Regions from separate parts of the Shewanella sp. SR43-8 genome, predicted to be linked through region 3. Evidence: predicted binding sites of a transcription regulator. Region 3 holds the regulator's gene; each other region holds the start of a gene.
What was found. Region 3 encodes sigma-54, which starts transcription at its own class of promoters, with help from an activator protein. Its sites were predicted from a motif close to GTTGGCACGNNNNTNGNNT; they were not measured.

Region 1 (10,930 bases), on a different contig from region 3:
ACATTATGTCTGGGCCACGTAATAGTAATACAGATGCGGCCATTTATTCAGACTTCCCCTATGATGCGGGCATGGGCACCAATGATTATTATAACTGGGAATTTTTCATGGCGATGATGAGAGATCCAGGCGCTGTGGCATTTATATTCTCAACCGCACCAACCCCTTATAATGGTTCAACGGAACTCGGTGCATATGAATTTGTGATGCCTTTTGATATGGATACCGATGTTGAGCGTATTTATGCGATTGATGATACTTACACCCAGTCAGGAATGACATTCATGACACCACCAAATCCAACTGATCTAACTGTATTGAGAGATCGAGGCGCTAAGATAATGGTCGTTCATGGTACTTCTGACGCAGTATTTTCACCTAACGATACAGTTAACTGGTACAAAGGCTTGCAAAACGTCAATGAAAATCAAGCCGACGAGTTTGCTCGCTTATATTTAGTCCCTGGTATGAACCATTGCGGTAAGGGGTTAGCTACAGACCGCTTTGACATGCTTGACTCTCTCGTTGCATGGGTAGAACAAGGGCAAGCACCTGAGAGCATAAATGCTTCTGTTCGTTCTGAAAATACTGAGTTACCCGCTAACTGGTCTAAAACACGGACAAGACCATTATGCCCTTTCCCACAAGTGGCAACCTATAGCGGTACAGGTAACATGGAAGATGCAGTTAACTTTATCTGCGTGACTCCTGAGCAATAGAAACAATAAGCAACATAATGACGCACTAGATTGTGGAACAAGATATCCATCACTGTAACGCATTTGGGCACCTCTTTATTTAATAGCTAACAAGTAAAAGGAGCATTCTATGCTCCTTTTACTTGTTAAAACCTGCGACTTAATTTATTCAGCAAACCGCAGGCTAAATTCTTGAATGCGTTGTGCATTGACACCGCGATCGCCGATTCCAACCCGCGATACACTGCGTAAATCAATACGGCTACCCTGCTCTAATACAGACACGACCACAACAATATCGTCTGCGAAGTTAAAAAATGGGGTTCTTGAGGTACTTTCAAAACGACGTGCCTTTGGGTCTTGAGCGACAATAGTCCAACCCATTGACTCCGCAACCATAAGTGCCTTTTGATAAGCCGCATCAGCGGTTAAGTCTGACACTATAGGGTTAATATTAGGAAAAGCTTGCAGTTGCTGCGCAGCGATTTCGGGTCCACCATAAACTAAGCTGTTTTTAGCGCCTTCACGGCTGTCAGTTAAAAATTCAAATTGCGGTGGCGATTGGGTATTAGTGGTTATATCGTGAATAGGTGGGTATTTAACTGGCTCAATAACCAATGCCACAATACTCGGCGCCAATATGCCTAATCCAAGCACTAATGCTATGGTCGAATTGATAAGCCCTCTACCCTTAGCACGACTGTTTTGCTTAATGGTAAAGCTGGTAATTAATGCAACTAACCCAATCACGACGACAACATATCCCAGCAAGTTATTGTAATTACGGCTGGCCATGAAGCCGACTATGGGATCCCATAATCCTATTGTCGATCCAAATACCATTAATACGGCAAGTGCTACTGCAACCAATGCCACCACTAACGCAATATTACTTAAACTGCTTTTTTGCATCACATTCATCCTTTAGGTAATCCTAATTTATCTCACTCAACTTACATTGACCTGAATTTGTGCTAATAAATTTCTCAAACAACAAAAAAATATTCTGACTCAATAAGATAAGCTCGAACCGTTTACTGACTTAACCAGTGTTGTTTCGCTTTACTCACCCGTATTAGGATCAAGCGCTAAACGACGCATAGTACGAATTAAATTACTTCTATCTAGCTTTAAGGACCTTGCAACTGCAGCTAAGTTACCTCGCTCAGTCACGAATACTGTTTGTATGACTTGCCGCTGATACTCATCGGTGGCATCACGCAGTCCTTGGGTTATCACTTGGGATAACCTAGCCGTTGAATCATTGATGGATTGATTCTCCATCGCGGTTTGCTGTGGTGCTTCAGAATGACTCGCCATAAACTCTGACCCCAGATGCACAGGGCTAATACTAATAATACTAGCATGACGACCTTGTTCACTAATGGCCCTTAAGGCAGCGCGACTCAGCAAGTGCTCTAACTCACGCACATTGCCAGGCCAATGATATTGGGCTAATTGATTAATCGCGCTTTGTTGCAACCTCAGTTTCGCGACCCCAAGTTGATGTTGGCTTTTTTCTAAAAAATAGCCTGCCAATAAAATAACGTCTTTACCGCGATCTCGTAATGCTGGCACAGGCAATGGATAAACACTTAAACGATGATACAAGTCAGCTCTAAACCTACCTTCTTTAACTTCTAGCTGTAAATTACGATTAGTTGCAGCAATAATTCTGACATCCACCACAATAATATTGTCGCTACCAACACGCTGAATTTCACCATTTTGCAATGCACGCAATAACTTAGCTTGTACCGCTAACGGTAATTCACCCACTTCATCTAAAAATAATGTGCCGCCATCGGCAAGCTCAAAGCGGCCCCGACGATCGCTTACCGCACCAGAATAGGCACCTTTTACATGACCAAAGAGTTCACTTTCAACGATGCTTTCTGGCAGTGCTGCACAGTTAATTTGTACTAACGGTTGCTCGCTACGACGTGATTGTTGATGAATGCTTTTGGCAACCAACTCTTTACCCACACCAGTTTCCCCGGTAATTAATACCGATAGATCGCTGGCGGCAACAGTATTTATCTCTGACAATAAATCCGTAATTGCGCCACTGTTACCAATAATGCTCGACGGCCCTGCAGTCGCTAACATGCACTGTGCCACTTGATGATTACGTTCAACTTGAATTTCTAACGCTTCAATATGTTCACTGGTACTAATCGCAGCGGCCACAGCAGCAATATAAGCACGGGTTTCGGTTGGATTAAGCGAATCAAAACTACCTGCTTGCATAGCGTCTAAGGTTAAAACGCCCCAGGCTTTACCATCGATATAAATGGTGCTACCCATGCAGTCATGCACGTGCAATTGTTCACTGCCATCATCGACTAAACCGTCATAGGGATCGGGCAGTGTTGAGTCGGCATCGAAGCGGGTAACGTGTGGGTTAGCTAAAATTTGCTGCAAGCGTGGATGGTGGTTAATCGAAAATTGTCGCGCTAACGCTTCTTGCTTTAAGCCCACCACAGCTACAGGCACCAAATGATCTTGTTTAAGCTTCAGTAAGGCTACAACATCGCACGGAATAGCGCGTTGAATCGCTAAAATCAGCCGCAAGTAACGCTCCGATTTTATCAAGTCACGATTTAAGTCTTCTACAATGTCGATAAAGGGAACAATATTCATAATAAGTCAAATAAACCTAATTTAGGTTAATTTGACACACTTACCGATCTAGGTCAATTTAACCTTTATTAAATTTATATGTTTAAAATCAGTGTGATAAATGTTGGCACGTTCTGTGTAATGTCTAGGTATACAAGGTAATTGATTGAAGCTTATCGCTATTTACTCCCCAAAAAGGAATCATGAATGTTAGACACTGCAACTGTTCAAATTATTAAGGCCACTGTCCCCGCGTTACAACTTTACGCCAATGACATTACCAGCCATTTCTATCCATTACTGTTTGCCCAGCATCCTGAAGTATTGCCTTATTTCAATCAAACTAACCAAGCTAAAGGCACTCAACCTAAAGCACTGGCTAACGCTGTGATTGCTTATGGTGCCAATATTGATGAACTAGGTAATTTAAGCGCTGCGGTCAGTAAAATTGTCCAAAAGCATACCGCACTAGGTATATTGCCGCACCAATATGATGCGGTTGGCAGCTGTTTATTACAGGCCATTAAAGCCGTACTCGGCGATGCTGCAACAGACGAAGTGATTGATGCTTGGGCCAAAGCTTACGGTCAGTTAGCCAACATATTAATTGCGGCTGAAGAGTCAATTTATACACAGAACGAACAGAAAACTGGTGGCTGGCGCGGCGATCGTGAGTTTATTTTAATAAAACGTGTAGATGAAAGTTCAGTGATTACCTCATTCTACTTTCAACCATTTGATGATAAAGGTTTGCCAAGCTTTGAAGCCGGTCAATTTCTAACCTTGGTATTTGATGATATCGATGGCGTATCAATGCGTCGTAACTACAGTTTATCTGACGCGGCAGGCAATGATTACTTAAGAATTAGCGTCAAGCGTGAACCTAATGGTGTGGTATCAAATCACTTACATAACCACATTCAGTTAGGTGATAAAGTCAAATTACGTGCCCCCAGTGGCGATTTTACTTTACGTAAAAATACCAAACCATTAATTTTACTCACCGGCGGTGTGGGCATTACGCCTGCGATTAGTATGCTCAATACTGAAGCTGGTTCAGGCCGCGATATTCGCTTTATTCATGCGGCTCTTAATAGTGATGTCCATGCGTTTAAACACCATGTTGATCAACTTGCCTCAATCCATGATCACATCAAGCCGCTATATGTTTACAGCCAACCAGAACAATATTGCCAACCTCATGCGACAGGCTTCATTGATGCATCATTGATTGCAGAGCAACTGCCTGCAGACCGCGATGTAGAATTTTACCTACTTGGCCCTACTGGCTTTATGAAAGCAGCATTAGCTATCGCCACCAGCTTAGGTATACCAGAAAACCAAATTCATTATGAATTCTTTGGCCCAACTGAAGCATTAAGCGCTTAATCACCCAATAAACCCGTAAGATAGAAAAAGCCCTGAGTGTTAACTCAGGGCTTTTTAGTTATTGATAAAAAACGATTAAACCTATGGCTGGAGATGTCCTAAAACGGGATATCGTCATCCCAATCTTCATCTTCTCAATGATTAAATACTCTATTAACTTAAATAAACTGGATAGCACACATGGTTAAGTCATCCTGAAACTCTGAAAAACCGCAAAATAGTTTCATTTGCTGTTCAAGATACTCCAGCATAGCTTCGGGTTCATCGGGGGCGGCACTAATGGCTTTTTCTAAGCGATCAAAGCCAAATAGCTCTTTTTGGGCATTTTGAGTTTCGATGACAACATCAGTATAAACAAACAAGATATCACCAACATCCACGCTAACCCTGTAGGTATCCCAATTTTGCTCACGCAATACACCTATCGGTATCCCGCCCTGATCTAGAGCAACCAGTCGATTGGCTTTTTTCAAGTACGCATGCGGATGGCCAGCATTGGCATAAATAAGTTCTTTGTCTTTACAATTATAACGAAGCACTGTGGCGGTTAAAAAACTGCCGCGGGGCTTTTTAGTGAAAAAGTGTTGATTGATATAATTGAGTACTTCTGAAGAGCTACTGGATAAGTTCTTCGGCTCAAAGGTGCGTAAAATCGCATCTATCATTGCTGTCTCTACGGCAGCGGCTGGGCCATGCCCCGATACGTCGGCAATAATCATTCCTATATCACCTTGAATGTCAGGACGACTTTTACCGAGATCGACAATATCTAAATAATCGCCACCAGCGCCTTTCATTGCTTTGTAGGTGTAGGCCATTTTAACGGAGCTGAGTTCAATACCTTTGTCTGGCAACATTAGCTGTTGTAAGCGGGTAATCTCTTCTATCTCATCGCGGATCCATACTTGAGCGGCATTGAGCTGTGAAGATGCTTCAGAGAATTGAAAACTTTTTAGCTGATATAAAAGCTTGAAATACAATGCACTAACATGATGCGACTCTACATTGGCAGGCAAATCGAGCAAAATGATACAGTCAAATAAGCTCGAATCTTTACCAAAAGGCAGTGCCCAAGACGTCTTGCCATCATCATTTAATGGCAATATCTCAATGGTACTGTGCTGTAACGACAATGCTTGAAACTGTTTATACAGGTTAGTGTAATGTTGATCACACAAGGATGAAAAATTACAGCTAATTTGGCCATTTTTCTTAATGAGATAATAATTAAACTCAGTTAACGTGAGCGCCAAGGTGGTTTTAAACCACAAGGTTTCATCAATGATATTATTAGCTAATGCTCTGTCTATACTCAAAGGGAAGACCTTACTTTTGGGCTAATTTAGCAGCAAGGGCTTCATTTAAACCAGAAACACCACTTTTCTTTAAGGTACTTTGATAGTCTTTACTAAAGGTACGGATCATTGATAAACCTTCCGCTACAAAATCGTAAATTTTCCATTCATCATTGCGCTGATAAAGCTGGTAAGAAACTGGAATGATATTGTCTTTGGTATGAATGTCGGTATCTACCGTTGCATAGACTTTTTTCTTGATGGTCTCGCCAGTGTAAGCAACGGTTTCATTGTCATATTTTTCTAACAATACAATATAAGTATCGACTAGCACGCCTTTTAACAACACCATAAATTGACGCTTTTCGCTGTCGCTGGCTTCTCTCCAATACTTACCTAATACGCGTTGCGCAGACGCTTGAATATCCACATGCTTTTCAATCACATCACTGAGCGATTGTTTTTTTTGTTCAACCGACAAAGCGCTATCAGAAGCAATACTAATGATATCTGACACACCCAATTTAACCCGATCTGTCGGTCCTTGTGCTGCTAAAGCTACAGACGACATCACTAACATTATGATTAAAGCTATTATCGATTTCATTATTTATCCTGACTAAACATATATTTACTAACTAATTCTTCGATGCTAATTGATGATTCTGTATCAATAAACTCATCACCATCTTCCATATTGATGTCTGATCCACCGCTGGATATTTTAAGAAACCTATCACCGATAATCCCAGATGTACGAATAGACGCGACGGAATCATCTGGCACGATAATGCTGTTATCTAATGACACTGTAACCACAGATTCATACGCTTTAGGGTCGTACTTAATCGATTTAATTAACCCAACCCTTACACCGGACATTTCAACAAAAGCCCCCTCTTTTAAACCTGAAGAGTTTTCAAATTTAGCGACTAAGGTATATTGACCGCTATTAGAAATCGATGCCCCGCCAATGGTAACAGACATAAATACCAAGGCTCCAATCCCGCACAGCACAAACAGGCCGACGAGAAAATTGACGTAATTGTTTTTCATTGTTACCTCGAGTTATAGCGCTAATGAGCTAACGATGTAGTCACTAAATAGCATAATAATTGCACTCATTACCACTGCCTGAGTGGTGCCATTACTGACGCCTTCAGCGCCCATATTTTTTTGATTCAGGTGTAAGTAAAAGCCGTAATACAAAGGTATCCACATAATAAATAAACCAAATACCAACGACTTTATTTGACCAACCAGCACATCTTTAAAGCTAATCGTATCCAGCACACCTTGAATATATGCACCGGGGTTTTCGCCTTGGATGTGAACGCCAACGATATAACCACCGCTTATCCCAACCAGGTCGAACACTGCCGTTAGAATAGGCACACAAATTAACGCAGCAAGTAAACGTGGCAACATTACATAGCGATAGCTGTTAATCGCCATGCAATCAAGCGCATCAAACTGCTGCTCATTGCGCATAATACCAATTTCAGAGCAGGTAGCAGAGCCTACTCGCGCAATCAGCATCAATGCAGTCATTACCGGGCCCAGTTCTTTAATCAAACTCAAGGCCACTGCCGAACCCAACAAATCCACCGATCCAAAGCGCACTAAGGTGTCGTAAAATTGCAGCGCCACCACCATGCCAGTAAATAATGCTGCGACAATAATGACGATTAAAGACCGATTACCGATAAAGTATATTTGCTTGAGCACTTGTTTAAATGACACCAGCCCAGTAAATAGGCTGCTGACAATGCGCAGTAAAAACATTGTCGCTAGGCCTAAACTGTCGATATTTTTTCGTGTTGCGGCGCCCAGATTACTGATCGCATTAAATAAGGCGGTCATTAAATATTGTCCTTATCTAACAGTCGATTGAAGTAAACCTCGCCATCGTCTCGGTAAGTATTAGGTTGGCGGTTAATCATATTTTGAATACGTTCATCTGGCGAATTTTTAATCTCGTCAACCGTGCCATTTGCCACGACTTCGCCGTTAAACAAAACCACCACACGATCGGCAATTTTAAACACACTTTCAAGCTCATGAGTCACCACCACTATGGTCATGTTCATAGCATCTCTTAAGGTTAAAATAAGCTCATCCAACTCTACTGCGGTAGTCGGATCTAGTCCTGCCGACGGTTCATCAAAAAATAGTAACTTAGGGTCCATGATAACCGCTCTAGCTAAGCCGGCACGCTTTAACATGCCACCCGATAATTCAGAGGGCATCATATGACCAGTGCCGGCCATATTCATGAGTTCAAGCTTCATCCGCACCATAATATCGATAGTTTGGGTGTCTAAAGAAGTATTCTGCTCTAAGGGTAACCTGACATTATCGGCCACAGTCAACGAGCTCAGCAGTGCGCCACCTTGAAAAGCGACACCCATTTTTTGACGTAAATGACGTAATTGTTTACTTTTAGCCGTAAAAATATTCACACCATCAATCATGATAGTGCCAGAAACCGGTGTTTTAAGCCCAAGCATATGATTGAGTAAAGTACTTTTACCTGAGCCAGAACCGCCCATCACCACCAGAATCTCTCCGGGGTTGACCTCTAAATTGACATCCTTAAGTACTTGGGTGTCACCATACTGGGCAAACAAATGCTCTACGGTAATAATAGGCTTAACCATTGTGAGTTACAGCACCTACTGAATCCGCTAAGTTAAACACTGTGTTTAAGCGGGTTAATTGCAATACTTGAAGCGGCGAACCATTAGCACCAACAATATGAAACTCAGTATGGTTTTCTTTGGCCTCATTAAACGCCTCAACTAATGACGCCATTCCTGAGCTATCGATATATTGCAGATGGGTAAAATCGACAATAACGTTATTTTTACTCTTAATTAATTTGATGATGTCGAGTTTAATACTGCGTGAATTGCTCAGATCGACTTCACCATAAAGCTTAACGACTTGATAATTATTTTGTTGCTCAATTTCAATATTCATTTCATATCACTCAAATTTAACCGTCAATTCTAACCAATTACCTTTACCTTTATGTGGGAGCAATCTTACGGTTTCTGCCACATAATGGATCAAGCAAAGGCCTAGGCCACCCGGTTCACATAAATTATTTTCTGGCGGTATTAATTGTTTATCAGTAATCTGCGAACACACATCTTTAATCACAAATCGCGCGTGTTCATGGTCACTGCTGATCTCTATCTCTAAACAGCCTTTTTTCGACATGTGGTAACCATGGCGAATCACATTGGCGCAAGCCTCATCAACGGCTAATACGATTTCATTAACTTTATCTTCGCGAAAGGGAAAGTCTTGGCAAGCATGTTCCACAAATTGGCGAATATTTTTTAATTCACTTGTACAAGATGAAAACGTTTTGATGTTTGACATGGGCTAGTCCGTATTTTTTATATCAGTTTGATCGCCTATTTTTTTATCTACTGGAGCTTCATCTAATAGCTCATCATCTAATAGTTCGTCATCGAACTCTAGATCAAATTCTTCTGTATCAGCCTCATCTACTTTTCCGTCACTGACTAAGTGCGCATCTCGCTGTAGATAGACATCTTTAACATAGCCATAAGGATCTAATGACTTATCTAAGATAGGTTCATATTGCTGAAATTCAATCCTACTGTCTAACCCTTCAAGCACAAATTTCCCCGCTCTTTGCTCAAATGTCAGAATAGACAAGGGATAGACAAAAATATCAACAAAATCACCGACGGTATTACGTGCCGTGCTGGCCCCATAAACAGGCCACATAATGAATGGTCCATTACCTATCCCCCAAACACCAAAGGTTTGTGCGAATGTTTCTTCTTTTTTAGCCAGTCCCATGTCTGTAGCAGGATCAAAAATACCGACTAAGCCGATTGTTGTGTTGACGACAAAACGTAACACACTACTGCCACTGTCAGTCACTTTCCATTGCAAGAGGTTATTTAATGCGTAAAGCGGTTCACTGAGATTTGATAAAAGGTTAGTCACACCTTGTCGGATAGGCTGAGGAACGTTTTCATAGCCTTGGGCTGCTGGTTTTAACGCATATTTATCCATAACCTGGTAATTAAAATCCCAGCTTTTTCGATTAACCGCTTCGAACGGATCGCCCGGTGTTGAGGTACTAGCACACCCACTTAACAAGAGTAAAGTGCCTATAATCACAACTAATCGCCCCATCAATTCCACTCATAACTCCAGCTTTTAAATTGAAAAAATCTGCTACCTATATTGGTAGTGAGCATTATATTTAGCTCAGCTAATTGTGCTCAAGATTGAAAATATAACATTAAAACCATGCAAACGATAAATACAATTTGATTGATCGTTCAAAAATAATTTATTCGATCATTGAGTTCACAATATGCAACCGCTCATCAATCAAGGCATCAGTAGGCTTACTATCGAGATGGCTTATTGAATTAATGATGACCCATAGCGTATAAGTGCTGCAGATGATTACAAGCCATTATTCACCATATGTTTAATTTTATGGGCTTTGACAAAATGGTCTAATTGATGGGTTTCAATCCACCATGTTGCCGCTTCCATCAATAGTGCCGGATTATCATTTTTATTAGCAAAGAAAGCGTAAAATGACAAACCGACGTTATCGCCTTTTAAGGCCATTTTCTTATCACACACTTCGATGATTTTTGCTCTTAGTTCGGCTCTCATTATGTCCTCTTCACTTAAAATTAACTGACTAAAAATAGCCTATATCTTATTAATATCTGATACACAGATAGTGCTATGTTTAGCACATCGCCTTAGAGTAACCAATACAATAATCAACAGAACTATGCTAAAAAAGTAATCAACGCTAAACAATAAATAAACTGTTAAATCATCGTTATACTTGTCGTCGAAGTATTAATATAACGTTTCATTTAATGAGAGGGTTTACTATTTTAGCTGGAGTGA
Region 2 (10,930 bases), on a different contig from region 3:
TCAAATGGATGCCATTGAAGTGTCATCTGCTGATAGCGATCGCCAAACTTACACATTAACGGGAACTCGCCTTTTTCGACCACAGCCTCGGTTAAGGTAGGGGTTCGAATATCACGTTCGCAATAAGGAGCGGACTCGAGCATTTGGCCATATTCATTTCTAAAATGCTTAGGCACCTCTATCATTGACGAGGATTCAATCACAAACAAACGTACATCATGATAATCGTTAAATTTTAGCTGGTAGGTGGTTCCGCGCGGAATAATTAAATAATCCCACTTCTGAGTATTGATAACACCATACTCACTTAATAGTTGCCCTTCACCTTGGTGAATAAACACCACTTCATCGGCATAAGCATTGCGATAAAACTCATTTGTGTCTTCAGTTACTTTAGCCGTGTACATGGCGACATCATTATTGAAAAATATTTTATTGCGGGCACTAAAGAAATTGCCTTGGCAGTCGGATTGGCGCGAGTCTAACTTGTAATTTTGAATGAGCGGATCTTGCCATTGTTCGCCATGTGACAGAGCGTAAGGTTTAACATCGATCGCTTTGGTTGGCATATTATGATGATATTTATTCGAATAGATATTTGAAAAGCCATGGGTCGAAAATAATTCTTCACGGTACAACTCACCATTATCTTTTTCGAAGGCAATGTGACGTTTGGTCGGGATCTGACCTTGCTTAACATAGAATGGCATGTGATTGTCCTATGGTGAATCGACTGCGAGTGTCGTGGCGTTTATGTTATTTATTGTTATGGCCTAATCTCATTGGCTAAACCAATATGTGATCTAACTAACAATTTAGTGGTAAAGATCAACAAAAAAAAGAATAATAAATAACTCAACTCAATCGACTTTTTTGATTGTTATGTTAGCTTTACATTTGTGTATGGATAACGGGACAGTGGAAATCTTATGCGAATAGATATAGATGCCTTTAATGTACTGCAAGTACTTGTTGAAGAAGGAAGTTTTGCAAAAGCTTCAGAACGGTTACACAAGGCACAATCGGCAGTAAGCTATCAGATTAAAAAACTGGAGCAACATCTGGGGGTAACATTATTTAATCGAGATCATTATCGAGCGGAATTAACCCCCGAAGGTAAAGTGATTTTGGCCGAAGGGCAGCGCTTATTACAGCATTTAGCCAATATAGAACATCTTGCCAGTCGCTTTAGTCAAGGATGGGAACCTAAACTTGAATTAGTGATAGACGGCGCACTGCCGATGGAACCGATTATGACCGCATTAAAACGGATGTCGGAGCATAACATACCCACTAAAATTCAACTCAATATGGAGTTTTTAGGCGGAGTCCAGCATCGATTTGAACGTGATCAAGCCGACTTAATGCTAGTGAAAGACTATCGTACCGGGCCCTCTTATCATCCTAAAGCATTGCCTACCATTACCAGTGTGCTGGTGGCATCATCACAGCATCCATTAAGTCAGCTTAAGAGGATTAGTTTGCCTGAGTTACAGCAACATGTAGAGTTGACCATTGAAGATTCATCTCCTGGTAAACGTGACCGCGATGAAATGCAGTTTGGCGGCGATAAAGTCTTTTATTTGTCGGGTTTTATCATGAAAAAAAATGCCTTACTAAAAGGCCTAGGTTTTGGCTGGATGCCGGATTTTTTAATTACTGAAGAATTACATCAAGGACAACTTATTGAAGTTGATTTTATTGGTGGTAATAGGTTTAGTTTTACCCCGCAACTAGTATCAACTTTAGAGCGACCACTTGGTCGAGCAGGGCAATTATTTACTGAATTAATTTTGCAAGAATTTGCCCAATATCAGCAACAGCAACAATTAGGGTTAAGTGGTGCAGGATTGGGTTAATCATTGGCATACGTCTGGAGAGCCATCATCAGATTTATTGGGTAGCCTAGCATAGTGAAAAGTTGTCGTGTTAAATTGCGGATCCTTTTGTTATTTTATAACATTGTTACAGGGAAATTATTTAGCTTTGTTAGGCGACAACAATGTTAGGCGACAACAATCAATCATAAATTTTTAAGGAATGAAAATGACCAGAAAATGCCATGAAGTAGATTATGAAATTATCGGTTCGAGTATGCAGCTTGTTGAAGTTGAACTTGATCCAAATGAATCAGTGATTGCTGAAGCCGGCGCGATGACCTATATCGAAGAAGACATTAGTTTTGAGGCTAAAATGGGTGATGGCTCTGAGCCTGAATCTGGTTTTTTTGGCAAGCTACTGGGGGCTGGTAAACGTGCCATTTCGGGTGAGGGTATTTTTATGACTCACTTTACCAATGAAGGTCAACATAAACGAAAAGTGGCATTTGCTGCGCCGTTTCCTGGGACTATTTTGGCGATCGACTTAGCTCAACATCAAGGCGAACTTATCTGCCAGAAAGACAGCTTTTTAGCAGCGGCTTTAGGTACGCAAGTGAGTATGAAGTTTAATAAGCGATTAGGAACCGGTTTTTTTGGTGGTGAAGGTTTCATTCTACAAAGCCTTAAAGGTGATGGTATGGCATTTGTGCATGCCGGTGGCACACTGATAAAAAAAGAACTGCGTGGTGAGACATTGCGAGTTGATACTGGGTGTTTAGTCGGATTTACGCCCGGGATTGATTATGATATTCAGCGCGCTGGTTCTTTAAAATCAATGGTGTTTGGTGGCGAAGGTTTGTTTCTTGCGACCTTACAAGGTCATGGGACAGTATGGTTACAAAGCTTACCGTTTTCTCGCATGGCTGACAGAATTATTGCTCATGCACCATCTCGTGGTGGCAAAGATCAGGGTGAAGGATCTGTGCTTGGTGGAATAGGGCGGATGATTAACTAATCTGGGCATTGGCTGATCTTATTCATTTTCGTTCGCAGTTAGATGCTCAGACGATTTAGCGCTAATTGTCTGAGCCGTCTTTAGGAAGCGGCTTTTAAAAGAATAGTTACCTGTTAGCGACCAGCTGCCCAGTGGTTAATTCAAGGTTATTAATCTACGTTTGTTAGTTTTATAATATGTTGGTATTGCTCTTGTGTGACGGGCTGAACACTCAGGCGAGTACCTTTAGCCACTAGTACCATATCTTGCAGTAAGGGATCTGCCTTCAATTGCTTCAAGCTGACTGGGTTAGAGAATTTGGCCATAAATTGAATATGCACTTGCCACCAACGAGGTGCACTGGCGTCAGATTTCATATCAAAATACGCTGAGCGGTCATCAAAAGCGCTGACATCAATTTGAGGCTCACTGCTAATGTTGGCTAAACCTACAATGGCAGGTACTTTGCAGCTAGAATGGTAAAACAACACTAGATCACCCAATGTGATTTGATCGCGAATATAATTACGTGCTTGATAGTTACGAATACCTTGCCAAGCAACCGTTTGCTGCTTACACATCTGTAGATCATCAATGCTAAAGTCATCTGGTTCAGACTTCATTAACCAATAGTTCATGCGATTCCATTACTGTCATTAAAGAGAGTGAATTACTTTTCTGTGCTTGATTATGGCAATGTACACGCAGCTAAGACAATTAGGCAAATAAAAAGCCGATAGCACTGTGCTATCGGCTTTTTATAACAGTGGTCATTCAACAGTTATTAATGAATGCTAATAAGTCGGTTTGGCAATAACAGTTTGACCAATAGGGGTTAAACTTAATAAGGCTAACTTAAGATGTTGTAACGCGAAAGGAATACCTATAATTGTTACAAAACAAGCCAATGCATGGACTAGATGGCCAATCGCAAGCCAAATACCAAAGCATAAAAACCATATAACATTACCAACTAAACCTAACGTGCCAGTGCCAATATCTTCTTGGCCTGAAATGTGTTTTCGGTTAACCGTTTCTTGCCCAAATGGCCAGAAAGCCAGCTCGCCAATAACAAAACATGCACGGCCAAATGGGATACCAATGATACTGATAAAGCATAATAGCCCCACCAACCACCATGCTAGGCCCATGATAAACCCCCCCATAAGAAACCAAGCAATATTAAAGATTAAGCGTAAAAGTGACATTTTCAATCCTATCAATAGTCAATATTACTTAGAATGAAGCGATATTCATGCCATATTTTTAACTGTTTGATTATAATAGGTTAAATGTGAGTTTTTTACTTTATAGTTAGATGTGTGTGATGAGTAATACAAATGAATCGATGAGATTTATCATTTTTTAGTTAAAATACTCATATTACAGTTGATTAAGGCAATGTATGTTTTCGATAAGCCCAGTACAAGCGATGAACTTTGATGGACGCAGCATCTATATTAAACGGGATGATCTATTACATGCTGATTTTAGTGGTAATAAAGCGCGTAAATTTTATCATTTCCTCCATCATGATTATTCACACGTTAACCAGCTAGTGGCATCGGGCTCGGCACAAGCCAACTCATTGTACTCCTTGTCTGTACTTGCAAAGCTGCAAGGATGGAAATTTGATTACTATGTAAGTCATATCAACACATTCTTGTTACAACATCCTCAGGGTAACTATGCTGCTGCGATACAAAATGGTGCCAATATTATTGATGTCAGTCATTTGGCCGATGCCGAAAACCTTCAAGGTATGCATTTAGACGATGCGATGCAATACATTGTGTCGTCGCACCCAAATTACACAGATAAAAATCAATTACTATTTATTCCCGAAGGTGGACGTTGTGGGTATGCCGAAACCGGGATAACACAACTCGCCACTGAAATTATTCAATGGGCTCAAGACCGACGACTAAATGAGTTGATGGTATTTCTCCCCTCAGGCACGGGGACCACTGCGGCTTATTTAAATAAACAAATTATTCAACAACTGACTCAATTATCATTAACGGAAGTTTTTGCTATTGAGGTGTTAACTTGCAGTACCGTTGGCGGAGATAAATATTTACGCCAACAGTTTTCACAATTAGTTGATGAGATTTATTTTCCTAGAATTATTAATGATGGTCATAAATATCATTTTGGGAAATTATCACAACGTTGTTTTGATATGTGGAAAACAGTTTGCCAGTCGGGAATTGAATTTGAATTGTTGTATGATCCGGTTGGCTTTTTAGTATTACAACATTATTTAAATAGTCAGGCTGTCAGTGCCACCAATGTTCTTTACATACATCAGGGGGGAGCCTTAGGCAATAAAACCATGTTACCAAGATACCAACGAAAATTTCCTCACTCGGTTTGATCACACCAGTGCAGGATGCATTTTTGCTACAAGGTATTGATAGTAAGAGAAATAGGTTTTTTAGATGGTTAACTTGGGGTTTAAAACTGAAGAATAACTTGAAAATAAGCTAGTGAGCTATTCATTTTACTCTGTTTTAATAAACATCGGTAATTGAGAGGAGAATACCGAGAAATGAGTTTATTAAATAACAGAGTAAATGATTAACGCAAAGCGTTAGGGGGGATTACTTATTAGCTGATAATAACCATTTCATGAAGTTTATTGCTTCAATACGCTTTGAAAAGGTTTTTTTGTTTTTACCTAGGCTGTCGGTAAAAGCAATTGAGTTTTTGTTTGACGAAATAGAATTAACTGGAAAGCTAACTGAAATTTCGTGTCCATTAATGTTGTATGACATTGGCCACACTCCTTCTATATATTCACCCATTAGGTGAGACAATTGTTCAATAAAATATCCTTGGCATTTTTTAGTGTTGCAAAAGATTAATGTTTCGAGATTTAACTTAACCTATCTTTTACTCACTAATCAAGTGTTGTTATGTGAATAGTTGATTAAGGTCTAATTTGTGTCTACAACTTTTATGTTGCCACATAGCCTAAAATCACAGTAATACATACAGCACTTAATTTGTAAGTTGAACATAGTTTTATGACAATAAGATTACGCCAATAGAAATTATCATATCAACAGAAATCAATTGAATTTAAAACAATGTACAGAAGCTTGTCTTGGGTTTATTTACGAAGTGAAGTTGAGCAGACTTACAGGTAGGTAACCAAAATTAACAAGAAAACTAAATCTGTGTAGATAATATACTGAGTGTTTGCATATGGCAATAGTCTTTTTCAATTTTTAATCAAATTAATGTGCTTTTCGATTAAAAAATAGCTAATCCTAATGGCATTACTGGTTATTCATAGGATAATTTCACTGCGTTATACAGTTTAGCTCATAAAAATGGATGATGAGGTACCTCATCATCCATTTTCTAAATCATTCTTTTAGAAGAAATTAAACTAATAATCTAACTTATGCCGCCATCATCAGCTAAGTGATAAGTTGGCATACGTAAGCTATCTTTGCAGCGAGCAGTAAATAACTCGCAAGGATATTGATATTTAGTAAATTAGATCACCAATTGGATTTAGTAACTTACTTATACCTTTAGTGAAGTATAAGGGCGCATCGACTACGGTGTAACACAAACAACCATCAATTGTTTTAGGTGAATGTTGGTGCGCTTTATCAAGCAACATAAAATCACCTGGTTTATAAGTGTTATAGCAATCGCTAAACTCTCCTGCCAGTAACAAGGTTAACTCTGCACCTTTATGAGTATGCTCAGGTATTTCACCATTAGCAGCAATGTGCAACAAACTCGCTCTTGCTTGCGGCTCTCCGGTATCAAGTCTTAAACGACTCACTTTACCAATACCTTGCCATGATGCATTGATTTGATTGCGAAATGCTCTTGGTAAAGGGTAATGCTGACCTTTGATGTTGACACTGTTATCTTCTGTCTTGTCGATATTCGTCGGCTGCTCGGCCGCTAATGTATCTAGAGTTGAATTTAATAACTGGCTCAATAATGCGTCTAACTGATCATTATCTTTACTATTAGTGAATTGTGGTGCTACTGCCGATTCAAATTGCTGTTCAGACATGGCAATTGTCATCTGGTCAAGCTGCTGTTGGCAATGCTGACAAAACTCAGCATGGGCAGAGATTGCAATCGACATGGACAGCGGTAATTCGCCTTTAGCATGGAGAGACAGCATGTGCTGGTCAGGGTGGTAATTAATCATAGTGTTTCTCCATAAAGCTTTTCAATTTTTCTAAACCTAGTCTAAGTCGAGATTTAACCGTTCCAATTGGAATATTAAGTTTGTCTGCAAGCTCTTGTTGAGTCAGCTCTTGCATATAAATACCTTGTACTACTTGGCGTTGTAAGGGAGGTAATTCCTCTACATGCTGCAATAAAGAAGCCGATAATAAGAAGTCATTGTCGTCATTTTCTGCATCATCAGATTCAAACAATGGCCAAATGTCATCACCAAATGCATCTTCGCGGTTATGTTGCACTTTGCGAAGCATGTCAAAGCATTGATTACGCATTATGGTGAAAACCCAAGTGCTTACAGCTGCTTTATCTGCATTATAAAGATGTGCTTTGGTCCATACTCGAGTCATTGTCTCTTGCACTAAATCCATTGCTAAGCCCTGTTGACTTAAACGCTGTACGCCAAAAGAATTAATTTTAGGGCCAAAATGCGAAAAAAGTTTGGCAAAAGAAGTCTTGCATCGATGATTAGCGACTTTCATCATTAATGCAGCGAGTTCATCTGCCATTGGATTTGGTTCGTCTGATTTCATAGCACCGCTTCGTTTAATTAGGGATCTCTGTGCAAGATGTCCCTTATCATAACGATTTTGTGCGCTTTGTGATTGAATATTTTCCATTATTTTCACTCGCATCCAATAATTACGTCATTAAGCATAATTAATTATCTTATCCATGCAGTTGCTGATGTGGCCTAAAAAGACATTAGCAACTTCATTGACAAACAATAGCTATGATCATGTATACGAAAGCTCACTTAATTAAGATCACTTTTGTTATTATTTTATGATATCGAATAAGAATGATTTAGCTAATTGGTGGTCATGACTATTTATACACTGATATTTTTGTTTTGAACTCAATGGGATAATTTCAAGCCAACGCTGGCATACCCAAGACATATCATTAAAACTTTCTTCAGAGTAATGGGCCAGATGCTGCGGATACTGCTGTAAAATTTGCTTTAACGTTTGACTCAGTATTTTATCTTTTTTTCGGTTAATCTTATTGCTTTGAGCCGGTTCAATTTGTTGTTCAATGATATCGCTTGGCCAAGAATCAATTAAGCTGACGTCACCTCGTTTCAAACCGTCATCATCAACGCTAATGTGGTTAATGGTGAAGGTTTGTTTTCCTTGAACACTGATACCTAATAAGCCATCGTCAAGCGTCTCAAAGTCAATAATTTGGGTTAACGTACCAATAGGTAGAATGGTTTTTTTATCATCAGCCAGCATACATAAGCCAAACCCAATACCACTCTTTAGTGATTCAGATACTAAGCGTTTGTATCTGGGTTCAAAAATTCGTAATTGGGTATATCCCTGAGGCAATAAGCAAACGGGTAGTGGAAATAATGGGATATTCATAACGGCACCTGTGTCAGATATAACAAATAAACTTACTTAATGTACGTGTAAAAAGGGCTTAACGATCATCTTTTAATGTGCCTTGATCCACCCAAATTAGATTGTTGGTATTAATCCCCAATGCTGAGAGTTTGTTTATAAAACCTTGTTTGGTGTTGGGGTTAATCACAGCTGTTCTCGAGAGGATCCATGCATATTGCGCGTTAGGGCCAATCACTAGGGCATCGGTATATTGACCATTAGGCTCTTGGATTACGTCATGTATTTGGTATGCGCCATAAAAAGGACCAAAAAATGACACTTTAAGTAAGCCTTGGTCACTGCCATCAATAAAATAAGCTTTACCATTAGCTTCATCCCATTGCTGTTCATCTTGTTTAAATCCACGGTTAGTCACCACAACCTTGCTTCCTTGAAGTGTATATTGTGCGGTCACATGGGACATATTTCGCTCAAATGAATGTTCGAGGCGGGCGATTTCATACCAAGTTCCTAAGTACTGATTTAGCTCAAACGGTTTTACAACAGTGACCGGTTTATCGATTAAGGTACAAGCAGATAAACTCATTATTGAGAGCCATATGCTCAAGTGCCTCAGAGGTTGGGTGATATTTATCATGTATAACCTTTGCAGAAAGTTTGCGAGATGAAACTGCTTGCATCTCTAATAAAATATGATACGAATTAAGGACACTTTTTGATCTTGTTTAAAGGTTTTTTCTTTTTTTGGGGGATAAATCTTGTTTTAACACTGTTAATAAATCTTTTTTAAGTATAATTAGCGTTAATAATACATTTTTACGTTGTTTGTAGGTGGGACTCGTCCATGAGAAAAGTGCTCGATACGGTTGATCAAAGGACTAAGCTAGTTGGCGAAAATCGTTTAGAACTATTGCTGTTTCGCATTAACTCGACCCAGTTATTTGCCATTAATGTATTTAAAGTTAAAGAGGTGGTTAAGTTACCTCCGCTAAGTAACTTGCCTGGCAGTAACCACAACGTCTATGGTGTCGCTAATATTAGAGGGGTGTCGATCCCTGTGATCAATTTGCGTGAAGCAATTGGTTTTTCACCTATGCCGGTGACTGAAGACAGTAACTTGATTATTACTGAATATAACCGCAGTGTGCAGGGGTTTTTAGTCGGTAAAGTTGAGAATATTGTTAACATGACCTGGAGTGATATTATGCCTCCGCCCAAAACCTCTGGAGGACATAATTACTTAACCGCGATAACTAAAATAGAAGACCAAGGTCAATCACGATTAGTATCCATTATTGACGTAGAGAAAGTCTTAGCTGAGATCATTAGCTATGATGTGAAGTTGTCAGATGGTGTGCTTGATGAATCTCTGACTTCTCATATGCCAGGGCGTAAGATATTAGTCGTCGATGACTCCTCCACAGCTCGCAAGCAAGTGAGAGACACATTAAGTAAGTTAGGCATTGAGATCCTTGAGGCATCAGACGGGCTACAAGCGTTACGGTTATTACAATCGTGGGCCGATAAAGGTCAAAACGTTGCCGAAGAATTGCTTATGATGATAACCGATGCAGAAATGCCTGAAATGGATGGTTATAAGTTGACTCATGAAGTCCGTAATGATCCCCGAATGGCGGCATTATTTATTACACTCAATACTTCTTTAAGCGGCAGTTTTAACCAAGCGATGGTGAAAAAAGTCGGCTGCAATGAGTTTATTTCTAAATTTCAACCCGACTTGTTAGTGAGTGTTGTTCAAGATCGTTTACGTGCTATTCTTTCATAGGCAAGAGCATAAATCGTTAACCAGAGGCATGTATTCAGTGTGGATTGAGTTATTGAGCCGCACCTTGGTCCATATCTTCGATTAATTCATCAAGAATTCGACGCTGGTTTCCAGGGGTAATACCAATATTGAGCCGAGCTATTTTGACCGCATGGCCAAATTGGGCTTTACCCAATAGCGTAACGAGCTGCTGTAAAAAAATACTGTCTAAAGACAATGTTTGGCTGTAGTGGCTAATGGCTTTAGTGAGTGACGTAAACACAATGCCGTCAAATTCAAAACCTGTTTGATATTGACTCACATCGCCAGCAATCTCGCCATCGAGTAATATACCTTCCAGACTTAATGGCCAACCTCTTGCATTCATTCGACTTTGTGCAATTTGGTACATCATCCAAGCACTTTTCTTAAAGCCTCCAAAAATCATACAGTCAAATTCTGATTGTTCGAGTTCTTCTTCAGTCCAGTTAATTCCAATGGCCAAGTCTTTACGGTATAAATGCATTAAATTGTCTTTTACTGCATCTCGACAATCCCAAATAGAGGTCAGCAGATTTTTCTTGGCTAGCATATGGCATTCTTTACACGCCGGAATCGTTAAAGAGGGGTGGGGAGTGTGAGTCATTCTATAATAATCAAACAATTGATTACTTGGCTCGTTACAAAACCAACATGTATGACGTTTATCAAAAGGAATATCAATCTGTGTAGGCATGGATGCAATACTATTAATGAGCAGTGAAATGATGGCTGAACT
Region 3 (10,930 bases):
AAAATTATTATTAAAAGTCGATGATGTTATGCATAAAGGCGATGATTTACCCATAGTGCATAATGATATTTGTATTACTGAAACGCTGTATGAAATATCCAAAAAAGGCCTTGGTATGACAGCTGTTGTCGACAGCGAAACAACACTGGTTGGTATTTTTACTGATGGCGATTTGCGCCGAGTTATCGACGCCGAAGTCAACCTTCGCACCACTCCGATAGCTCAGGTAATGACCCAGAATTGTGTCACCTGCCCTAGCGGTATTCTAGCGGCACAAGCACTGCAAATTATGGATGAAAAAAGTATCAACGGACTGATTGTAGTCAATGAAAAACATCAACCGATCGGGGCATTAAACATGCTCGATATGGTTAAAGCGGGAGTCATTTAATCATGTCAGAATCAACCACTAGCCACCAAGGATTTTACGGCCCTATCAGCAATCATATTTGGCAACGCGCTCAAAAAATCAAACTGTTAATCTGTGATGTCGATGGGGTATTTTCAGATGGTCGAATTTATCTCAGCAATGCTGGCGAAGAACTCAAAGCATTTCATACTCGTGATGGTTATGGTGTTCGATCTATCCTAACAAGCGGAATGCATGTTGCCGTCATTACTGGCCGCAAATCAAAGATTGTCGAAACTCGCATGACCGCATTAGGTATTAAACATATTTATCAAGGTATTGATAACAAGTTTGAGCCATTTGAACAACTCCTATCACTGTATAATGTCAGCGCAGACGAAGTCGCTTATATTGGCGATGATATGGTAGATCTCCCGGTTATGAAAGCAGTTGGTCTTGCCGTGTGTGTCGGTGACGGGCACCCATTTGTTAAGCAACATTGCCATATGACCACCTCTCTTAATGGTGGCCATGGCGCATTACGAGAACTCACTGATTTACTGCTTTTAAGCCAAGATAAATTTGCCAGTGCTCATGGTATGAGTATATGAATAGAATCACTCTAGGTATTGTGGCTTTTTTTGGACTTGCTTTTTTCCTCTACTGGCAAGCGCAAATAAAACGCAGTGAAATGGATGCTGTGAAAGTTCGTGGTATTGAACGTCCAGACTTTGTAGCGGATAACCTACGCACCACAGAATTTAATAAACTCGGTTTAATTGCTAGTCGAGTCAGTGCCGAACACATGGAGCATTACGCCTCAAGTGACATTACTCACTTTACTAAACCTGTTTACCTCATTTACCCTGAAAACGGCCAAGCGCAATGGCAATTAAGCGCAGATAGAGGCCAATTGAATAAAAATACCAGCCAAGTCATATTAGAAAATAATGTTATTATTGATGCCATTAATATAGAAGAACCCCTGCAGTCACTCAGTACCCAAGCTGTTTCGGTGGATTTAACCACTATGATAGGCACCTCACAAGAGATGGTGTACATCAAAGGTAAAGGGTTTATTATTCAAGGTTTAGGTCTACATGCTGACTTGAATTCGCAAAAATTATCGCTACTCAGCCAGGTAGAAGGAACATATGAGCCACATTAATCGCCTCAACACTCACGCCAATGTTATGTTATTTGGCAGCATATTTTGCCTGCTGAGTTTACCTACCATAGCGAAACAAGGTGATCTTCAACAAGAGTTGAAAATTGCCTCAGTAAGCCAGTCTGCTGACATTAAAAATAATCAAATTGTTTTTAATGGTCCTGTTACCGTTACCCAAGGCACTATTAACATTAATGCTGATGAGTTACGGGCGTTTACTCCCGAAAATAGCACCAGTAAAAAACTCATCGCTATAGGTAACCCTGCAACGTTTTCACAAGAGTTAGACGACGGTCAAATTGGTACCGCCAGTGCCAACGAAATAAGCTATGATCTTGCTACCACTACACTGACATTGACAGGTAATGCCAAACTGGATCAATCTGGTAGCCAAGTAACCGGTAACCGTATTAAGTACAACATTAACGCTCAAGAGCTAATTGCTGAAAGTACTGGTACAGGAAAAGATCGCGTTATTACTATTATTCAACCTGAGAATTTCCAAGACGAGACTGCACCAAAGCAAAATCTCCCTGAAATTCCTGTTAAAAAGCAGATCAAACCATGACCCAAATAACCCTAACGGCTGAAAATTTAGCTAAAAGCTATAAAACTCGTCAGGTTGTTAAAGATGTGAGTTTAACCGTTAAAACAGGCCAAATTGTCGGTCTTTTAGGCCCCAATGGTGCAGGTAAAACAACCACGTTTTATATGGTTGTCGGCTTAGTGCAAAGCGATAAAGGTCGGATCTTAATTGATGATGACGACTTAACCGCCGACCCAATGCATCTTAGAGCTCGCAAAGGGATTGGTTACTTGCCGCAAGAAGCCAGTATTTTTCGCAAACTGACCGTATACGACAATATTATGGCCGTATTGCAGACTCGCAAAGAACTCACTAGCGACCAACGGATTGAGCAGGTAGAGCATTTATTAGAAGAATTCCATATCACTCATATTCGCGACAGCCAAGGCATGTCGTTGTCTGGTGGGGAACGTCGTCGAGTAGAGATAGCGCGCGCGCTGGCCGCTAATCCTAAATTTATTTTGCTCGATGAGCCTTTTGCGGGGGTTGACCCTATTTCTGTCATCGACATAAAAAAAATCATTCAACAGCTTAAAAACCGCGGCTTAGGGGTATTAATTACCGATCATAACGTACGTGAAACCTTAGACGTCTGTGAGCGCGCTTATATTGTCAGCCAGGGTAATTTAATTGCCGAAGGCACACCTGATGAGATATTGAGTAATCAACAAGTTCGGGCTGTGTACTTAGGTGAACAATTCAAGCTATAGTTACTTTACTGGCCTTTTAGTCTATCTAACTCATTTCATTGAACGATATCTAAATAGCGTTAAATGTCATTGATGTATGTGACAATCGATTACAGTTTTCGAGATTGTCATTTTTATGGAAATCATCTAGGGATAAGCGGTAAATGAAAGCGTCACTCCAACTCAAAATGGGTCAACACTTAACCATGACCCCTCAATTGCAGCAAGCGATCCGCTTACTGCAATTATCGTCATTGGAGCTACAGCAAGAAATCCAACAAGCATTGGACTCAAACCCATTGCTTGAAATAGAAGATGAGTTTTCTCAAGCAAAAGACTCAGTAAAAGAAAGTCGCGACCAATCGGACACCGACTTTAGTGACAACAGCGTGGTCAATATAGAAAAAGACACCTCAACAGTCGACACAGCAGAATCCATGACCAAAGAAACCATGGACGATTTAGCTATGGATACCACATGGGATGAAGTGTACACCGCCTCTCCAATGTCAGGTTCAGGCAGCGCTAGCATGCGCGATGATGATATGCCATTCCAAGGTGAAACGACTGAAGGCTTATATGAACATTTAGAGTGGCAAAAAAATCTCACGCCATTTTCTGACACTGATCGAGCGATTGCTACCGCGATTATTGATGCCATTGATGAACGCGGCTATTTAACCCAAAGCACTGAAGATATTCTCGAAGCCATGGGTGATGAAAGTGTTGAACTAGATGAAGTTGAAGCGGTATTAAAACGTATTCAACACTTTGATCCCGTAGGTGTTGCCGCACGAGATTTAAGCGAATGTTTATTCATTCAATTAGCCCAATATGCCGACACAACCCCACATATAGACAATGCCCGTCTGCTCATTAAAGACTATTTAGATTTAATTGCTGGGCGCGATTTTAGATTATTGATGCGCAAAACCAAGCTCAAAGAAAACGAGTTGCGTGACGCAATCACCTTAATCCAGTCACTTAACCCTCGCCCGGGCTTGTTAGTCACCGCTATTGATGACGAATATGTTATTCCTGATGTAACCGTACTAAAGAAGAATGGCCGTTGGGTTGTAGAGTTAAACCCAGACAATATGCCTAAAATTGGCGTTAATCAACAATATGCAGCCATGGCTAGAAGCAGTAAAAACTCTGCCGATAGCCAATTTATTCGCGGTCATTTACAAGAAGCTAAATGGTTCATCAAGAGTATCGAAAGCCGCAATGAGACCTTATTGAAAGTCGCCAATTGTATTGTGCAATTTCAGCAAGGTTTCTTTGAATATGGTGAAGAAGCCATGAAACCTATGGTGCTCAATGATATTGCTGAAGCAGTAGAAATGCATGAATCAACTATTTCACGGGTTACCACTCAAAAATATATGCACACACCACGTGGGCTATTTGAATTAAAGTACTTTTTCTCTAGCCATGTCAGCACCGACGATGGCGGAGAATGCTCATCTACCGCTATTCGTGCTTTTATCAAAAAACTGGTTGCAGCAGAAAACCAGCAAAAGCCATTAAGTGACAGCAAAATGGCCCAACTGCTGGCAGATCAGGGGATCAACGTTGCGCGTCGTACGATTGCAAAATACCGCGAAGCGATGCTCATTCCGCCCTCAAACCAACGTAAGAGTTTATAACCTACAAGGCAACGGAGGATTTTTATGCTTATCAATATGACAGGTAGAAATATCGACATTACCGAATCTTTACGTGAATACGTTCAAGGTAAATTTTCAAAGCTTGAACGACACTTCGATCAGATCAATAATGTACACGTTGTGCTCAATGTAGAAAAATTACAACAAAAAGCAGAAGCTAAAATCAACCTTAATGGTGCAGAGATTTTTGCCATGTCAGAAAGCACTGATATGTATGCTGCAATAGACGCCCTGATCGATAAACTCGACCGTCAGGTAATTAAACACAAAGAGAAGTATACAAAACACTAACGATGGAACTTTGTACCATTCTGCAGCCGGAATGCACTACCTGTGCCACACCGGGCAGTAAGAAAAAAGTACTGGAACTCATCAGCAATTTAGTCGCTGCCCAGTACCCACCCCTATCTTCGCAAGAGGTTTTTGAAAGCCTATTAGCGAGAGAGAAAATGGGTAGCACAGGTATAGGAAATGGCATTGCGATACCTCATGGTAGATTAACGACCATAGAACATCCGATCGCAATATTTATTAAATGTGAAGAAGCCATTGCCTTTGATGCAATCGATAAACAGCCCGTGGATATTTTATTTGCTTTGTTAGTACCTGCAGATCAGTGCCAACAGCATTTAAGCACGCTATCAAGCGTGGCTCAAAAATTAAGCGATAAGCAAATATTGAAACAGCTTCGTAAAACTCACGACTCAACAGAACTTTATCGGGTTATTACTGCATGAAACTTGTCATAGTATCGGGACGTTCAGGCTCAGGAAAATCTGTTGCTCTAAGAGTATTAGAAGATCTAGGGTATTATTGTGTTGATAATTTGCCTTTACCACTGATTGGCATATTACTGGCTCAGCTCAAAGGTAATAACGATCTAGTGGCAATTAGTGTTGATGTACGCAACATTGCCGAGCAAGGTAAAGTCCTTCAAGATCAACTTGCCTTACTTGAACATGACACTGAAATTGTTAGCTTCTTTTTGAATTCTAATGATAAAGTGCTACTCAAACGCTATAGCGAAACGCGTCGATTACACCCGTTATCTAAAAATCATATTTCACTGCAAGAAGCGATCATATTAGAAGGCCGTTTACTTGAGCCTATCGCAAAAATTGTTGATCATTATATTGACACCTCTGCCCTGAATATTTACGAATTAAGCGACCAAGTCAGGCAAATCTTGTTAGGTAGTGTCGATAAAGAGTTAGTGATTAACTTTGAGTCTTTTGGCTTTAAACACGGTATGCCAACAGAAGCTGATTTTATGTTTGATGTGCGCTTTTTACCTAATCCGCATTGGGAAATAGCACTACGACCACTCACAGGTTTAGACGAACCGGTACAAGAGTTTTTAGGTCGGCAACCTCTAGTGAATAAGTTTATCTGGCAAATTGAAAACTTATTTGAAACCTGGATGCCGCATTTAGAACGTAATAACCGCAGCTATCTGACTATCGCCATTGGTTGCACCGGTGGCCAGCATCGCTCGGTATATATAGCCGATCAATTAGCAAAAAGGTTTAGACATGGCAGTAAACATACAGTTAATGCTCGCCACAGAGAATTAAATTTAACTGATACTGACAGCTAACTGAGCATAGGATCGCGCCAATGATCAAACTTGAACGCCAAGTAACCATTTCAAATAAATTAGGGTTACATGCTCGAGCTGCAACAAAACTTGCTGTTTTAGCGGGTGATTTTGATGCCAGTATCACGTTAACTCAAGGCGATAAAAACGCCAGTGCAGCAAGTGTACTTGGGTTATTAATGCTTGAAAGTGGCATAGGTAAAATGATCACAGTAACAGCCCAAGGCCCAGATGCTGAAGTGGCATTAAATGCCGTATGTGATCTGATTAATGCTAAATTTGATGAGTCTTGCTAAATTGTTTAGTGATACTTTCACTAATTACTGATCGTTAAGCCATCATCACTTATTTATTTCCATCTTTAAATGAAGTCGTCATACTAACCAAACTGCCACGATATTGCTGTTCGAAGGTTAACGATCAGTTCCTCGATAATATTAGCCTTTATATTGAAACGCGCGGCGGATCCCCAGCTGATTAAGTATTCATTCTCTTAAGAGAGATTAGCGTTGTAGCCAATTTCAATCACGGTTCTCGCTTGACCAAACACCGATGTAATCGGACGTTAATTTTTGTGTAAAGCAACATCAGCAGTTCAGACTTTCGTTCGGCGCAAGTCACTCAACGATTTTATTGCTGCATTTCATTTCTTGCCCGCAGATAACAATTCTTGCATCAATATGCCAAACAGAGAAACTGAAACTGCCCAAAATCATTACATACAGAATCATATTCGTATGACAAATAGGAAGTTGATATATGGGTAAAGAGTACCTAGATAATGAAATAACAGAACAACGACTCAATCAACTCGCTCAAGCGTTAGACAGTGGATTGTTTGTTCATGCTCGCAATATGTTACATGCAATGTCACCCAACGATGTCGCCCTCATTCTCGAATCATCACCACCAAAAAATCGACAAGTCTTATGGCAATTAATTGATCAACAATATGCTGGTGAGATCCTGGATGAATTAGGTGAAGAACTGAAAGATTCGCTCATCAGCAGCATGACACCAGAGAAACTCGCCCAGGCCACGATAGGAATGGACACCGATGATCTTGCTTATATTCTTCGCAGCTTGCCCGATGCGGTTTATAAGAAAGTACTCAAGTCGATGCGAAGCCAGGACAGAGATAGAGTAGAGCAAGCACTGCGCTACCCGGATGATACTGCCGGCAGCATAATGAACACAGATACGGTTACCCTAAGACCCGATGTTAATATCGAAGTAGTGTTACGCTATTTACGTCAACGCGGTAATTTACCAGATACCACTGATACATTATATGTTGTCGATCGCCATGACCATGTTTTAGGTGGCGTCAGATTAGTCGACTTACTCACATGCGATCCGAGCGTCACAGTTCGCAGCATTATGGACACCGAGCTAGAAAGTATTCCGGTAGAGATGTCTGATAAAGATGTTGCGCAAAAATTTGAACGACTCGATTGGATATCTGCCCCAGTCGTAGACAGCCAAGCAAAATTACTTGGACGAATAACCATTGATGACGTTATCGATGTGATCCGTGAAGATGCCGAGCATTCCATGATGGGGATGGCAGGCATGGATGATGATGAAGATACCTTCGGCCCAGTGCTTAAAAGTACTCTAAGACGCTCTCTATGGCTAACCATCAATCTATTTGCCGCATTACTAGCATCATCTGTCAGTAATATGTTTGAAGGCACCTTAGAGCAATTTGCTACCATCGCAATTTTAATGACCATTGTGCCGAGCATGGGCGGCGTTGCCGGTAATCAAACCTTAGCGCTGGTGATCCGCGGTATTGCACTTGGTCATATTGGCCAAAGTAATTCACGTTGGTTAATCGGCAAAGAACTCGGCATTGGATTATTAAACGGCATTATGTGGTCTGTGTTGGTCTTTTTTGCTGTGTGGCTGTGGAAAGACGACATTGCGTTAGGCGGATTAATTGGCAGTGCTATGCTAATTAACATGACAGTTGCCGGCTTTGCTGGTGCCACTATTCCAATCATGCTCAAAAAGCTCAATATCGACCCAGCTCTTGCTGGAGGAATGGTATTAACCACAGTCACTGATGTGGTTGGTCTATTTGCATTTTTAGGCTTAGCGACGCTGTATTTAATGCACTAGAGTATTGCTCTTATCTCTTAACCCGAGTTGGGTTAAATAATATGCCGTCTATAAAACAGTCTACTTTAGGACTCTTTTGTGGGCGGCGGACTCTCAAATGGTCACGCTAGCCACAGATTGTCAGTCTGTTAACTCAGCACTCACCTCCCCCTTCTGATCATGTTCAAATCATCCATGTAAATATTAAATTCAATATAACGCCATCTTTATTTTGTCATTGAGGTCACCTTTTTCTGCCATATTTGTCATCTAAACTGCGACCTAGCGATAAGTTTGATAGCGATTCATCTGCAGAACTTATTCACCAAGTTAGTGCAATTGCACCAAACTAATCTGTCGGTAAAAAGTACCTAGGTTAAAGGTTTTAAATAAGACACTGATAAATAAAAGATAAAAATATTTATCAAAGTTGGCACAAGCTTTCCATATAAGAACACATACCCACTAAGTGATAGTGTGATTTTACAAGTAGTCCTTGGTAGATGTAGGAGATAGCAATGAATAAAATAACCGGAAGTCGTAGCATTAAGTCAATAAATGTCATGGTAAATAATATCATTTCACAATGCCGCCAGAACATTTTTTTCTTAGCACATCTCGGTTGTAGCCAGTGGGATGAAGTGGAAACTCGCTCTAGTAAACATAAGTAAATTGGCAGGAGATTATTTCATGAATATGTCAAATACGAGACAGTACCCAGTGGACTTACAAAAAGAAGTGATTAATGAAGTCAAAAATAATCAAAGATTATTATCTGACGTAGCAAAACAATATGGTGTATCGGCAAAAACCGTATACCAGTGGGTCAGAAGTAACCAAGTTCGCCAGACAGAAAGTAAGGGCGCAATCGTATCAGAAATAGCCTATTTGCAACAAAAGATTGCCCAGTTAAATCAGCAACTACATGCTATAGCAAGCTAAGGATCCATGTTTAAGAAAGTGTTGGAACGATCTTAAACAATAATTGAAATTCAGTTAACCGTTTTGGCAAGGATGTTTGACCATGCTAACAACTCGTCCCCCAGCAAGTTGTTAACACAGCAACAATCATTCTAATAATAAGCGCAAAATACTTGCATCCTTGCCGCTTTATTGTTTCACCGTTAGCCGTTAAGGACATTGGCTAACATTACAGTTAAGGCGTTATTGGGTCCCCAGACTCTATTATCCAATAACGTCATTTTTATCCAGGTTTTTAGCTTTCGCCATTGACGGCGCTTCTGCAACCATTAGCAGAGCTAACGATCAAAACCGTTTTGGCAAGGATGTTTGACCATGATAACAACTCGTCCCCCAGCAAGTTGTTATCACAGCAACAATCATTCTAATAATAAGCGCAAAATACTTGCATCCTTGCCGCTTTATTGTTTCACCGTTAGCCATTAAGGATATTGGCTAACATTACAGTTAAGGCGTTATTGGGTCCCCAGACTCTATTATCCAATAACGTCATTTTTATTCCACCCTGTGGCTGACAAGCTCAAAAGAATAATAATCTCCAACTCAGGGTTGGTTTTACAACAGCAAACATAAAAACAATAACAGACAATGCAAACAAAGGCCCCAAAGCAAAGGATGCAATGGGGCCTTTTCATATAGGATGACCCAGACTTAGCCAAACAAGCTTAAAATAACTTCATAATCATATAAAACGCTAACTTAAAAACTAATATCATTACAATAACGTGTACTCGATTAGCGATTTATACCGCAGCCTATTACGAACGGAAAATGAGCACTTTGATATAGAATCGGCTAAATATGCTGATTTTAGCTGAGTTGTCTGCCCCATAAATTCATCTTGAATTTAGATGTAATAACTTATTGAATTAAAAAATAAAGATTAAAAAAAGAAAATATTCCCTTACCCGTTCACAACATACCTCTTAATTGTCACTTATCGTTAAAACTAAAAAAGTAAAACTATCGACTGATACGATAAAAAAACGGCTTTTTTTGTCACATTCCCAATCAAATAGTTATAAATTCACTACACTTAGTATCATTAACTCATTATTGAAGTGTCCCTATGGCCAAGGTGTTAAGCATTTGTTTTTTTATCTTTATCATAACCAGCATCATCAGTTGCGAACAGAGAACACATCAATCCACTAAGATTTCACCTACATATAAAGCATCCATTAAAATTGCGGTTTCTAGCACGCCACTTTCGTCGCCTGTTTTTATTGCCAAACAACTTGGTTACTTTGAAGCGAATGGTGTTAACGTTGAATTAGTTAAATACGACAGCGGGGTAAAATGCTTTAACGCCCTTAATGATAAGCAAGTCGACATGGCTACCGCCTCGGAAACTGTCGTCATGTTTAATAGCTTTAAACAAAGCAACTTTTCAGTATTAACTAGCTTTGTGGAATCAGATAATGATCTTAAATTACTCAGTTTAACGCCACAAAAATATCATCGGCTGAATAACCTGCAGCACGCCAGAATAGGCATAGTCAAAGACAGCGCTAGTGAGTTTTTCTTTGATAGTTTACTGATCATGTACAATAAAACGGCACAGCCTATCACCCGAGTATATTTGCGGTCAGATGAACTTATTCCAGCATTATTAAATAATGAGGTTGATATTATTTCAGCTTGGGAGCCATTAAGTTATTTATTAACACAACAAGTAACCTCAGATACCAGCGTCATTAATAGCCGCGGCCTATATCACTTATCCTTTAACTTAATTGAGCTTAAAGAGACGACGTTATCCACCACCGAAAGGTTGGCTATACTTA

Region 1: the regulator sigma-54 is predicted to act here: its motif matches at 3,444-3,462, upstream of hmpA (NO-inducible flavohemoprotein).
Region 2: the regulator sigma-54 is predicted to act here: its motif matches at 4,059-4,077, upstream of H5114_RS08915 (YccF domain-containing protein).

Annotation. Positions count from the first base shown of each region.
Region 1 covers NZ_JACJDX010000013.1:22,621-33,550, forward strand. The annotation lists gene H5114_RS16560 (tannase/feruloyl esterase family alpha/beta hydrolase) at 1-719, shown strand, start outside; gene H5114_RS16565 (DUF1499 domain-containing protein) at 864-1,610, opposite strand; gene norR (nitric oxide reductase transcriptional regulator NorR) at 1,761-3,341, opposite strand; gene hmpA (NO-inducible flavohemoprotein) at 3,528-4,709, shown strand; gene H5114_RS16580 (PP2C family protein-serine/threonine phosphatase) at 4,868-6,025, opposite strand; gene H5114_RS16585 (phospholipid-binding protein MlaC) at 6,036-6,611, opposite strand; gene mlaD (outer membrane lipid asymmetry maintenance protein MlaD) at 6,611-7,060, opposite strand; gene H5114_RS16595 (ABC transporter permease) at 7,073-7,867, opposite strand; gene H5114_RS16600 (ABC transporter ATP-binding protein) at 7,867-8,664, opposite strand; gene H5114_RS16605 (STAS domain-containing protein) at 8,657-8,986, opposite strand; gene H5114_RS16610 (ATP-binding protein) at 8,993-9,394, opposite strand; gene H5114_RS16615 (VacJ family lipoprotein) at 9,398-10,171, opposite strand; gene H5114_RS16620 (DUF6500 family protein) at 10,466-10,684, opposite strand.
Region 2 covers NZ_JACJDX010000006.1:28,282-39,211, forward strand. The annotation lists gene H5114_RS08895 (homogentisate 1,2-dioxygenase) at 1-710, opposite strand, end outside; gene H5114_RS08900 (LysR family transcriptional regulator) at 930-1,859, shown strand; gene H5114_RS08905 (TIGR00266 family protein) at 2,047-2,835, shown strand; gene H5114_RS08910 (EVE domain-containing protein) at 2,985-3,452, opposite strand; gene H5114_RS08915 (YccF domain-containing protein) at 3,609-4,022, opposite strand; gene H5114_RS08920 (1-aminocyclopropane-1-carboxylate deaminase/D-cysteine desulfhydrase) at 4,220-5,191, shown strand; gene H5114_RS08925 (hypothetical protein) at 5,418-5,591, opposite strand; gene H5114_RS08930 (ChrR family anti-sigma-E factor) at 6,314-7,000, opposite strand; gene H5114_RS08935 (sigma-70 family RNA polymerase sigma factor) at 6,993-7,655, opposite strand; gene H5114_RS08940 (LON peptidase substrate-binding domain-containing protein) at 7,815-8,405, opposite strand; gene H5114_RS08945 (lipocalin family protein) at 8,464-8,973, opposite strand; gene H5114_RS08950 (chemotaxis protein CheV) at 9,232-10,173, shown strand; gene H5114_RS08955 (hypothetical protein) at 10,223-10,897, opposite strand.
Region 3 covers NZ_JACJDX010000003.1:206,474-217,403, forward strand. The annotation lists gene H5114_RS05130 (KpsF/GutQ family sugar-phosphate isomerase) at 1-391, shown strand, start outside; gene kdsC (3-deoxy-manno-octulosonate-8-phosphatase KdsC) at 394-960, shown strand; gene lptC (LPS export ABC transporter periplasmic protein LptC) at 957-1,517, shown strand; gene lptA (lipopolysaccharide transport periplasmic protein LptA) at 1,504-2,085, shown strand; gene lptB (LPS export ABC transporter ATP-binding protein) at 2,082-2,813, shown strand; gene H5114_RS05155 (RNA polymerase factor sigma-54) at 2,957-4,441, shown strand; gene hpf (ribosome hibernation promoting factor) at 4,466-4,753, shown strand; gene ptsN (PTS IIA-like nitrogen regulatory protein PtsN) at 4,756-5,199, shown strand; gene rapZ (RNase adapter RapZ) at 5,196-6,059, shown strand; gene H5114_RS05175 (HPr family phosphocarrier protein) at 6,080-6,355, shown strand; gene mgtE (magnesium transporter) at 6,819-8,183, shown strand; gene H5114_RS05185 (transposase) at 8,853-9,104, shown strand; gene H5114_RS05190 (ABC transporter substrate-binding protein) at 10,213-10,930, shown strand, end outside.